DNA from 3 places in the Streptomyces sp. NPDC040545 genome. Region 1 is predicted to be linked to each of the others. Evidence: riboswitches for the same ligand, from Rfam matches in the RefSeq annotation. Region 1 holds a riboswitch; each other region holds the start of a gene.

Region 1 (3,103 bases):
GGCCGCCAAGCTCACCTACAAGCTGGGTGACAAGGTCGGCGAGAAGACCTCCGCCAAGGGTTACCGCGCCGGTCAGATCGCCTCGGCCGGTCTCGTCTCCCTCGCGCACGGCACCAACGACGCGCAGAAGACGATGGGCATCATCACCCTGGCCCTCATCGCCGGCGGCGCGATCGCGCCCGACGCGAACCCGCCAGTCTGGGTCATCGTCTCCGCCGGTATGGCCATCGCGATGGGCACCTACCTGGGCGGCTGGCGCATCATCCGCACCATGGGCAGCGGCCTGACCGACCTGCACCCGCAGCAGGGCTTCGCCGCCCAGACCTCGGCCGCGTCCGTCATCCTCGCCTCCTCGAACCTGGGCTTCTCGCTCTCCACCACCCACTCGTGCTCGGGTGCGGTCATGGGTGCGGGCCTGGGCCGCAAGGGCGGTGTGGTCCGCTGGTCCACCGCGACCCGCATGTTCATCGCCTGGGGCCTGACCCTGCCGGCCGCCGCGCTGGTCTCGGCCGGTGCCGAGCTGGTCATGCGCATCGGTGACGTCGGCATCGCCGCGGTCACGCTCTTCCTGATCGGCTCCTGCCTGGCCATCTGGTTCATCTCGCGCCGCCAGGTCGTCGACCACAACAACGTCAACGAGGTGGAGCCGGCCCGCGCCGAGGAGCCGGGCGTCGTCACCACAGCGATCGCCGCGGTCACCGTCCCGCCGACCGTCGCCGCCGCCGGTACCACCGCCGCGGCGACGACCGCCGAGGTGACGGACGAAGCCCTCAAGGCCACCATCCCGGCCGCGACGCAGACCCCGGCGGCTCCGGCCGCCGCGGTCTGACCGAGACAGAGACACAAGAGGAAACCGCAGTATGAAGATCGACTGGGAAGCGCTCGGCTCCGTCTTCGGGGTCAGCCTCTTCGCGACCGTCGCCCTCGTGGCCCTCTTCACCCTGGGCCTGGTGGGCCTGTCCAAGCACGAGACCGCCACCGAGCAGGGCGGCACCGCCACCCTCGCCCGCAGCGGCGCGTACGCCTGCTTCGCGGTCATCGCCGCGGCCGTGGGCTACGGGATCTACCTGATCGTCGCCTGATCCGCCGTCCCGCGGCCGACCGGGCGTGAAGGCTCCCTCCGGGTTTGTCCCGGAGGGAGCTTTTCGCATCCCGCGCCCCCTCCCGCGCTCCTGCCGCGCCCCGGCCGCGCCGCAGGTCAACGGCGAGTTGACGGGCCTTCGGCGTGCGTGGTGGACTGCCGGAGCCAATACGGCGGCATGGAGAGGAAGTCCGGTGCGAATCCGGCGCGGTCCCGCCACTGTCACCGGAACCGCACGCCGCGCGTGCGTCCCGGGAGCCAGGAACTCTCGCCGCCGGACACGTCGAACCAGGGCGCGGACCCTGAGTGAGGACATACCTGTCACCATGCGTGCCGATCGCGTCTTCGCGTACGGCGCCACGGCGGGCCTGATCGGCGACCGGATCCTCGGGGATCCGCGCCGAGGGCACCCCGTGGCCGCCTTCGGACGGGCCGCCGCCGCCGTCGAACGCTCCCTGTGGCGCGACGACCGCGCCCGGGGCCTCCTGCACACCCTGGTGTGCGCCGGGGGCGCGGCCGCCGTCGGAGCGCTGGGCGCCCGAGCCGTGCGCTCCCGGCCCGCAGCCGTCCGTATCGCCCTGACGGCCGCCGCCACCTGGGCCGTCGTGGGCGGCACCTCCCTGGGCCGTGAGGCCCGCGCCATCGGCGGCGCGCTCGCCGCCGGGGACGTCGAGGTGGCCCGGGAGCGGCTGCCCCACCTGTGCGGACGCGACCCGCAGGCCCTGGACGGGCAGCAGATGGCCCGCGCCGTCGTGGAATCCGTCGCCGAGAACACCTCCGACGCGGTGGTCGGTGCCCTCGTGTGGGGCGCCGTCGCCGGAGTCCCCGGGCTGCTGGCCTTCCGAGCCGTGAACACCCTGGACGCGATGGTCGGCCACAAGTCCCCCCGCTACCTGCGCTACGGCTGGGCCTCCGCCCGGCTCGACGACCTGGCCGGCTGGCCGGGGGCCCGGCTGACGGCGGTCGCCGCCGTGCTGGCCGGCCCCGACCGGCGGGGCGCCGTACGGGCCTGGCGCGCGGACGCCGCCGCGCACCCGAGCCCGAACGCCGGACCCGTCGAGGCCTCCTTCGCCGGGGCGCTGGGCGTCAGACTGGGCGGAACCCTCGCGTACGGCGGCCGGGTCGAGCACCGGGCCGTCCTGAACGGCGGGGCGGGGCGGCCGGTGGAGGTCGCGGACATCGAGCGGGCGGTACGGCTGTCGCGGCAGGTGACCTGGCTGGCCCTGGGCGCCTGCGTGGCCGCCCGGCTGCTGGTCTCCCGTACGGCACGGAGAGGACGGCGCGGATGAGCGGCGCGAAGCGCGGCGGGGGTCTGCTGGTCGCGGGCACCACGTCGGACGCGGGCAAGAGCGTGGTCACGGCGGGCATCTGCCGCTGGCTGGCCCGGCAGGGTGTGAAGGTCGCGCCGTTCAAGGCGCAGAACATGTCGCTGAACTCCTTCGTGACGCTGGAGGGCGCCGAGATCGGGCGCGCCCAGGCCATGCAGGCCCAGGCGGCCCGCGTGGAGCCGACCGCGCTGATGAACCCGGTGCTGCTCAAGCCCGGTAGTGACCGCAGCAGCCAGGTGGTGCTGCTGGGCAAGCCGGTGGGCGAGATGAGCGCCCGCGGGTTCTTCGGGGGGGCTGGGGGGTCGGCCGCCGGAAAGGCGCTGCACGGCGGTCGCCAGGAGCAGCTGCTCGGCATCGTCACGGACTGCCTGGAGCAGCTGCGGGGCACGTATGACGCCGTGATCTGCGAGGGGGCGGGGAGTCCGGCCGAGATCAACCTGCGCCGGACCGACATCGTGAACATGGGGATCGCGCGGGCCGCGCGGTTCCCGGTGGTCGTGGTCGGGGACATCGACCGCGGCGGCGTCTTCGCGTCCTTCTTCGGGACGACGGCGCTGCTCTCCCCCGAGGACCAGTCCCTGATCGCGGGATACATGGTCAACAAGTTCCGCGGCGACGTGTCCCTGCTGGAGCCGGGCATGGAGATGCTCCGCGGCCTGACGGGCCGTGCCACGTACGGGGTGCTGCCGTTCCA
Region 2 (3,103 bases), on a different contig from region 1:
AAGCCGGACCGCTTCCAGCCGCCGAAGGTGTGGTACGCCACGGGGACGGGAATCGGCACGTTGACGCCGACCATGCCGGCGCCCACCCGTCGGGTGAAGTCGCGCGCCGTGTCTCCGTCACGGGTGAAGATCGCGACGCCGTTGCCGTACGGGTGCTCGGTGGGCAGGCGCAGGGCCTCCTCGTAGTCGGCGGCCCGTACGACGGACAGCACCGGGCCGAAGATCTCCTCGCGGTAGATCCGCATGTGCGGGGTCACGCGGTCGAAGAGGGTCGCTCCGGCGAAGAAGCCGTCCTCGTGCCCGGGCAGGGTGAACCCGCGCCCGTCCACGACGAGTTCGGCGCCCTCGGTGGCTCCGATGCCGACGTAGCGGTTCACCCGGTCCAGCGCGTCCTGGCTGACCAGCGGCCCGAAGTCGGCCTCGGGGTCGTCGGAGCGGCCCACGCGCAGGGTGGCGATGCGTTCCGTCAGCTTGGCCACGAGGGCGTTCGCGGTCTCCTCGCCGACGGGTACGGCGACGGCAATGGCCATGCAGCGCTCGCCCGCGGAGCCGTAGCCGGCGCCGATGAGGGCCTCCACGGCCTGGTCGAGGTCGGCGTCGGGCATCACGATCATGTGGTTCTTGGCGCCGCCGAAGCACTGGGCGCGCTTGCCGTGGGCCGCGGCGGTGGCGTAGATGTGCGCGGCGACCGGGGTGGAGCCGACGAAGCCGAGGGCCTGCACGCGCGGGTCTTCGAGGAGGGTGTCAACGGCCTCCTTGCCGCCGTTGACCACGTTGAGCACGCCGGGCGGCAGACCGGCCTCCAGGAACAGCTCGGCGAGGCGCAGCGGTACGGAGGGGTCGCGCTCGGAGGGCTTGAGGATGAAGGAGTTGCCGCAGGCCAGGGCGGGTGCGGCCTGCCACAGGGGGATCATCGCGGGGAAGTTGAAAGGGGTGATCCCGGCGACCACGCCCAGCGGTGAGCGCAGGGAATGCACGTCGATCCCGGTGCCCGCGTTGTCGGTGAACTCGCCCTTGAGCAGGTGCGGGACACCGGTGGCGAACTCGACCACCTCCAGGCCGCGTTGCAGGTCGCCGTGGGCGTCGGCGACGGTCTTGCCGTGCTCGGAGGACAACAGCCGGGCGAGGGAGTCCCGTTCGCCCTCGACCAGCTGGAGGAAGCGCAGCAGTACGCGCGAGCGGCGCTGCGGGTTCCACTGCCCCCAGTCGGCCTGCGCCTCCTCGGCGTTCGCGATGGCGGCCTCCGTGTCGGCCCGCCCCGCGAGCGGGACCCGGGCCTGGACGGTGCCGGTGTTGGGGTCGTACACGTCGGTGAAGAGACCGGAGGATCCGGTGGTGTGCTTGCCGCCGATGAAATGGGTGAGTTCACGGACCATGGGTGCCTGCTCTCGTCAGGTGGGATCCGGGGATGGCACGGCCGACCGGCGGACGGCACCCGATCGGGTGCGCCGCTGGGGAGGGTCGTGGGACTGGTCGACAGAGACGACCTACGAGCGCGCGAACGTGTGCGTGCGCTCCGCCGGATCACCAGGGTCGTGGGTACAAACCGGTGCCATGCGTGTCTGCTCCATCCTCGTGGACAACACGGAACATCCGCGGCCGGTATCCTGACTCCCGGATCCCCGCGTGCCGCCCGCCTTCCCGACAGACCTCGTCAGTGGCGTGTGGATGGCAGCACACTCCCCGGTCACAGTGGCGGGACCGTGCCGGTTTCTCACCGGCTTCCCTGCACCGCGGACCTTGTGCCACGAACATATAGTTGGACGTCCTAGTAAGTCCAGAGCCGCCGCCGCGCGCCTTCGCCATCCGGCCGCGCCGCCCGCCGCCTGACGGCAGCCGTCTGCCGCCGGAAGTCTGACGCCCGCTCAGTCCCGTGCCGGGGCCGGGTTCCTGGTCACCGGATACGGGATGAAGGTGCTGCTGTTCTCGTCCACGGCCAGCGCCCGCCCGAGCGGCGGCACGGCCCGCTGCGGGCAGTCCAGGCGTTCGCAGAGGCGGCAGCCCATGCCGATGGGGGTGGCGGCCGCCGTGTTGTCGAGGTCGAGCCCGTCGGCGTACACGAGCCGCGAGGCGTGCCGGATCTCGCAGCCGAGCCCGATCGCGAAGGTCTTGCCGGGCTCGCCCCAGCCGCCGCGGTGGCGGGTGACGGCCCGGGCGGTCCACAGGTACCGCTGCCCGTCGGGCATGGCGGCCACCTGGACGTGGATGCGGCCGGGCGCGGCGAAGGCCTCGTACACGTTCCACAGCGGGCAGGTGCCGCCCGCGCGGGAGAAGTGGAATCCCGTCGCCGACTGCCGCTTGGACATGTTGCCGGCCCGGTCCACCCGGACGAAGGAGAAGGGAACCCCGCGCAGCCTGGGCCGCTGCAGGGTGCTCAGCCGGTGGCAGACCGTCTCGTAGCCGATCCCGAAGTGGTCGGTGAGCCGCTCGATGTCGTAGCGGAACTCCTCGGCGGCCGTGTGGAAGGCGCGGTACGGGAGGATGAGCGCGCCCGCGAAGTGGTTGGCGATGCCGATGCGCGCGAGGGCGTGGACGGGGGAGCCGGGCGGGAAGTCCTCGGCGGCCAGCCGGTCCAGCTCGTCCCCGTACTCGATCAGCGCCAGCTGCGTGGCCATCCGGAACGCCTGCTGCCCCGGCCGGAGCCGGTTCGACAGGTGCAGCACGCGGGCGGTGGGGTCGTAGTGGTGCAGCCGGTCGGAGTCCGTGGCCGTCCGGATCCCGTGCCGGCCGGAGAGCCGCCGGGTCAGCGCGCGGATGACGTCCCCCGGGCGGATGCCGATCTCGGCGGCGAGGCCTTCGGCGGCGAGATCGGTGTCGTGGAGGTAGTTCTGCCGCCGGTAGAAGAACTCGCGGATCTCCTCGTGGGGCGAGCGCGGGCTGTCCGTGGCCGCGTCCCGGCCGTCGGCGGCGTCGGCGAGCCGCTCGGCCAGGAGCTGGCTGCGCCGGCCCAGGTCCAGCAGGACCGAGGCCACCGCGGGCATGCGGGTGGCCAGTTCGGCCAGGTCGGAGGGGGAGACCCGGGCCTGCGCCACCTCGTTCGCGAGCGCCTCGCGCAGGTCGGCGACCAGCCGGCTGGTGTCGCGCTCGGAGAAGAACCCCGGAT
Region 3 (3,103 bases), on a different contig from region 1:
AGGGGCTGGTCGTCGCGGACGAAGGACCAGGCGAGCATGGTGACGGGGCCGGTCAGCATGCCCTTGACCGGCTTGGACGTCTGCGACTGGGCGTACGTGGTCCAGTGCACGGTCATCGGGTCGGGGCGGGAGATGTCGCCGGCCAGGACGGGCGGACGGACGTAGCGGGTGCCGTAGGACTGGACCCAGCCGTGCTGGGTGGCCAGATATCCGGTGAGCTGCTCGGCGAAGTACTGGACCATGTCGTTGCGTTCGGGCTCGCCGTGCACCAGGACGTCGATGCCGGCCTTCTCCTGGAAGGCCAGGACCTCCCGGATCTCGGCCCGGATGCGGTCCTCGTAGCCGGCGGTGCCGATGCGCCCGGCCCGCAGGTCGGCGCGGGCCGTGCGCAGTTCGGTGGTCTGCGGGAACGATCCGATCGTGGTCGTCGGGAGCAGCGGGAGACCCAGGTGCGCCCGCTGGGCGGCGGTCCGCTCCGCGTACGACCGGGCGCGCCGCCCGTCGGCGTCGGTGACGGCGGCGGTGCGGGCCCGAACCGCCGGATCGTGGGTGAGGGCCGAGCCGGCGCGGGAGGCCAGGTCGGCCCGGTTGGAGGCGAGTTCGGCGGCGATGGCGTCCGTGCCGCGGGCCAGGCCCCGGGCCAGGGTGGCGACCTCCGCGGTCTTCTGGCGGGCGAAGGCGAGCCAGCGGCGGACCTGCGGGTCGATGTCCCGTTCGGCGGTGGCGTCCAGCGGCACGTGGAGCAGGGAGCAGGAGGTGGCCACGTCCACCCGGCCGGCGAGCCCGAGGAGGGTTCCCAGGGTGGCGAGGGACTTCTCGTAGTCGTTGATCCAGATGTTACGGCCGCCCACGACACCGGCGACGAGGCGCTTGCCGGGCAGGCCTCCGACGGCGGCGAGGTCGTCGAGGTTCGCGGCCGCGGCCTCGGTGAAGTCCAGGGCGAGACCTTCGACGGGTGCCTTGGCCAGGACGGGCAGGGCTTCGCCGAGCCGGTCGAAGTAGGAGGCGACGAGCAGCCTGGGCCGGTCGGTCAGGCCGCCGAGCTCCCGGTACGCGCGGGCGGTGGCGTTCAGTTCGGCCGGGGTGCGGTCCTGCACCAGGGCGGGCTCGTCCAGTTGCACCCACTCGGCTCCGGCGGCGCGCAGGTCGGCCAGGACCTGGGCGTAGACGGGCAGGAGCCGGTCGAGCAGGGCCAGCGGGTCGAAGCCGGCGGCGACTGCGGGGGCGGGCTTGGCCAGCAGCAGGTAGGTGACGGGGCCGACCAGGACCGGGCGGGGGGTGTGGCCCAGCCCGAGCGCTTCCTCCAGCTGGGCGACCTGCTGGGTGGAGTCGGCGGTGAAGACGGTGTCGGGGCCGAGTTCGGGCACCAGGTAGTGGTAGTTGGTGTCGAACCACTTGGTCATCTCCAGCGGTGCCACCTCCTGGGTACCGCGTGCCATCGCGAAGTACCCGTCGAGCGGGTCGGCCGCGACGGCGGCGCGGTGCCGCTCGGGGACGGCGCCGACCATCACGCTGGTGTCGAGCACGTGGTCGTAGTACGAGAAGTCACCGGTCGGCACCTCGGTGATGCCGGCGTCGGCGAGCTGCTGCCAGTTGGTGCGGCGCAGGTCGCGGGCGGTCTCCCGGAGGGCGTCGGCGGTGACGCGGCCCTTCCAGTAGCCCTCGACGGACTTCTTCAGTTCACGGTTCTGGCCCTGTCGGGGGTAGCCGTACACGGTGGCCACGGTGGGCCGTCCTGCGGCGGGGGTCGTGCGGGTCACGGAACTCTCCTTCGCGAGCGTTCTCCTGTGGACCCGGTGAGGGGCCGAGGGCGCGAAGGGATGACGAACCGGGCGGATCCCGACCGGGTACGGGTGCGTGCAGCTGCACGCGTCCGCGGTCGTCCGCCTGATGTGTCGCCGACCCGCCCACGAGGTCACCGGGATTTCCGTGCGCGATCGGTCGCGTACGGGCAACGGGCAGGTCTTCGGACTCGCGGGCACGTCTCGTCGTACGGATGCCGTACGAGACTCCTACTGGCCGTCGCTTCCCAGACCCGTCCGGGCCCAGTGCGTATGACGGCGGTCGTTCCCGCTCACCGCTGCGGGGCAGTCCCGGATTCCCACCGGGTTCCCTCTTACGACGCATCCCGCCTGGCGGACGGGGCGAACCAGCTGCCCGGCCAGAGTAGACGGCGTTCCCCGCCGGCGCGCGGAGTTGTCCGGCATCCGGATGGCGGGGTGTGAGACCCACGGGGTCAAAATCCAGCCATTGAGTGAATTGCGTCACTGAGGCGCGAGTTGTGTCCCTCATGTCCGTTTACCGGATCGAACTGCCCGGTCGGCGCAGTACGTTGCAGCTCTCTGCAACGAGATCACTCGATGACCACCGGAAGACCGAGGAAGTATGGGTTCCCCGATGAGCGCCCGCCCGAGGGCTGCCCTCGTCGTACGCGCCGCCCTGGTGTCCGTGCTGGCCTGCGGCGGCCTCACCGCCTGTGCCGCCGACGAGGAGGAGCTGCGGTACGCGACCGACTACGCGGGCCACGAACCGCTGGGCGTGGTCGGGTACCCCACCTCCGAGTCCCTCGAGATCACCCAGAAGCTGGTCTGGCGGCTCGCCGACGGCAAGGCCGGGGAGGTGGAGTCGCTCGCCGCCGAGCCCGATGACGCGAAGGGGGACGTCGAGCGGACCGCCCGGAACTGGATCCGGGCCTTCCACGAGGGCGCCCAGGGGAAGGTGACCGCGGAGTTCTACGACGAGGGGTCCGTGCGGCAGCTCGTCGTCGTGTACTTCCACGACACGGGCCAGACCAAGTCGTTCCTCGTGCGTCTCACCGGAAGGGCCGGAGAGGACGGCTGGCGCGTGACCATGCGGGAGCCGGATCCGAAGCAGGCCTCGGCGGTCCCCGACTGGGTTCCGAGGACACCCGGGGGCCTCGGCTCGAAGACGCCGCGATGACCCGGTCCGGCTCCGGCCGCCTCGCCGCCAGGTGAAAGGCGCCGTCCCGCGGGTCACTCCGCCGGACGGCGCCCTCGTCCCTCCGGGAACGGGAACGGGAACGGGAACTGGAACGGTCGGATCAGGACCGGTCCAGCAGCGTGGTCAGGACCTCGTGGAGGAC

Evidence for each region. Region 1 has a riboswitch for cobalamin ahead of ACZ573_RS22195 (cobalamin biosynthesis protein). Riboswitches for the same ligand answer to the same signal wherever they lie in the genome.
Region 2: another riboswitch for cobalamin. It lies ahead of ACZ573_RS09380 (CoA-acylating methylmalonate-semialdehyde dehydrogenase); the one in region 1 lies ahead of ACZ573_RS22195 (cobalamin biosynthesis protein).
Region 3: another riboswitch for cobalamin. It lies ahead of metE (5-methyltetrahydropteroyltriglutamate--homocysteine S-methyltransferase); the one in region 1 lies ahead of ACZ573_RS22195 (cobalamin biosynthesis protein).

What each region holds. Positions count from the first base shown of each region.
Region 1 covers NZ_JBVIWA010000011.1:209,890-212,992, reverse strand. Annotated here, with positions in the region: gene ACZ573_RS22205 (inorganic phosphate transporter) at 1-829, shown strand, start outside; gene ACZ573_RS22200 (hypothetical protein) at 861-1,082, shown strand; cobalamin riboswitch at 1,217-1,371, shown strand; gene ACZ573_RS22195 (cobalamin biosynthesis protein) at 1,408-2,370, shown strand; gene ACZ573_RS22190 (cobyric acid synthase) at 2,367-3,103, shown strand, end outside.
Region 2 covers NZ_JBVIWA010000003.1:287,875-290,977, reverse strand. Annotated here, with positions in the region: gene ACZ573_RS09380 (CoA-acylating methylmalonate-semialdehyde dehydrogenase) at 1-1,376, opposite strand, end outside; cobalamin riboswitch at 1,581-1,751, opposite strand; gene ACZ573_RS09375 (short-chain fatty acyl-CoA regulator family protein) at 1,866-3,103, opposite strand, start outside.
Region 3 covers NZ_JBVIWA010000021.1:140,173-143,275, reverse strand. Annotated here, with positions in the region: gene metE (5-methyltetrahydropteroyltriglutamate--homocysteine S-methyltransferase) at 1-1,760, opposite strand, end outside; cobalamin riboswitch at 1,941-2,169, opposite strand; gene ACZ573_RS31590 (hypothetical protein) at 2,398-2,940, shown strand; gene ACZ573_RS31585 (FAD-dependent oxidoreductase) at 3,062-3,103, opposite strand, start outside.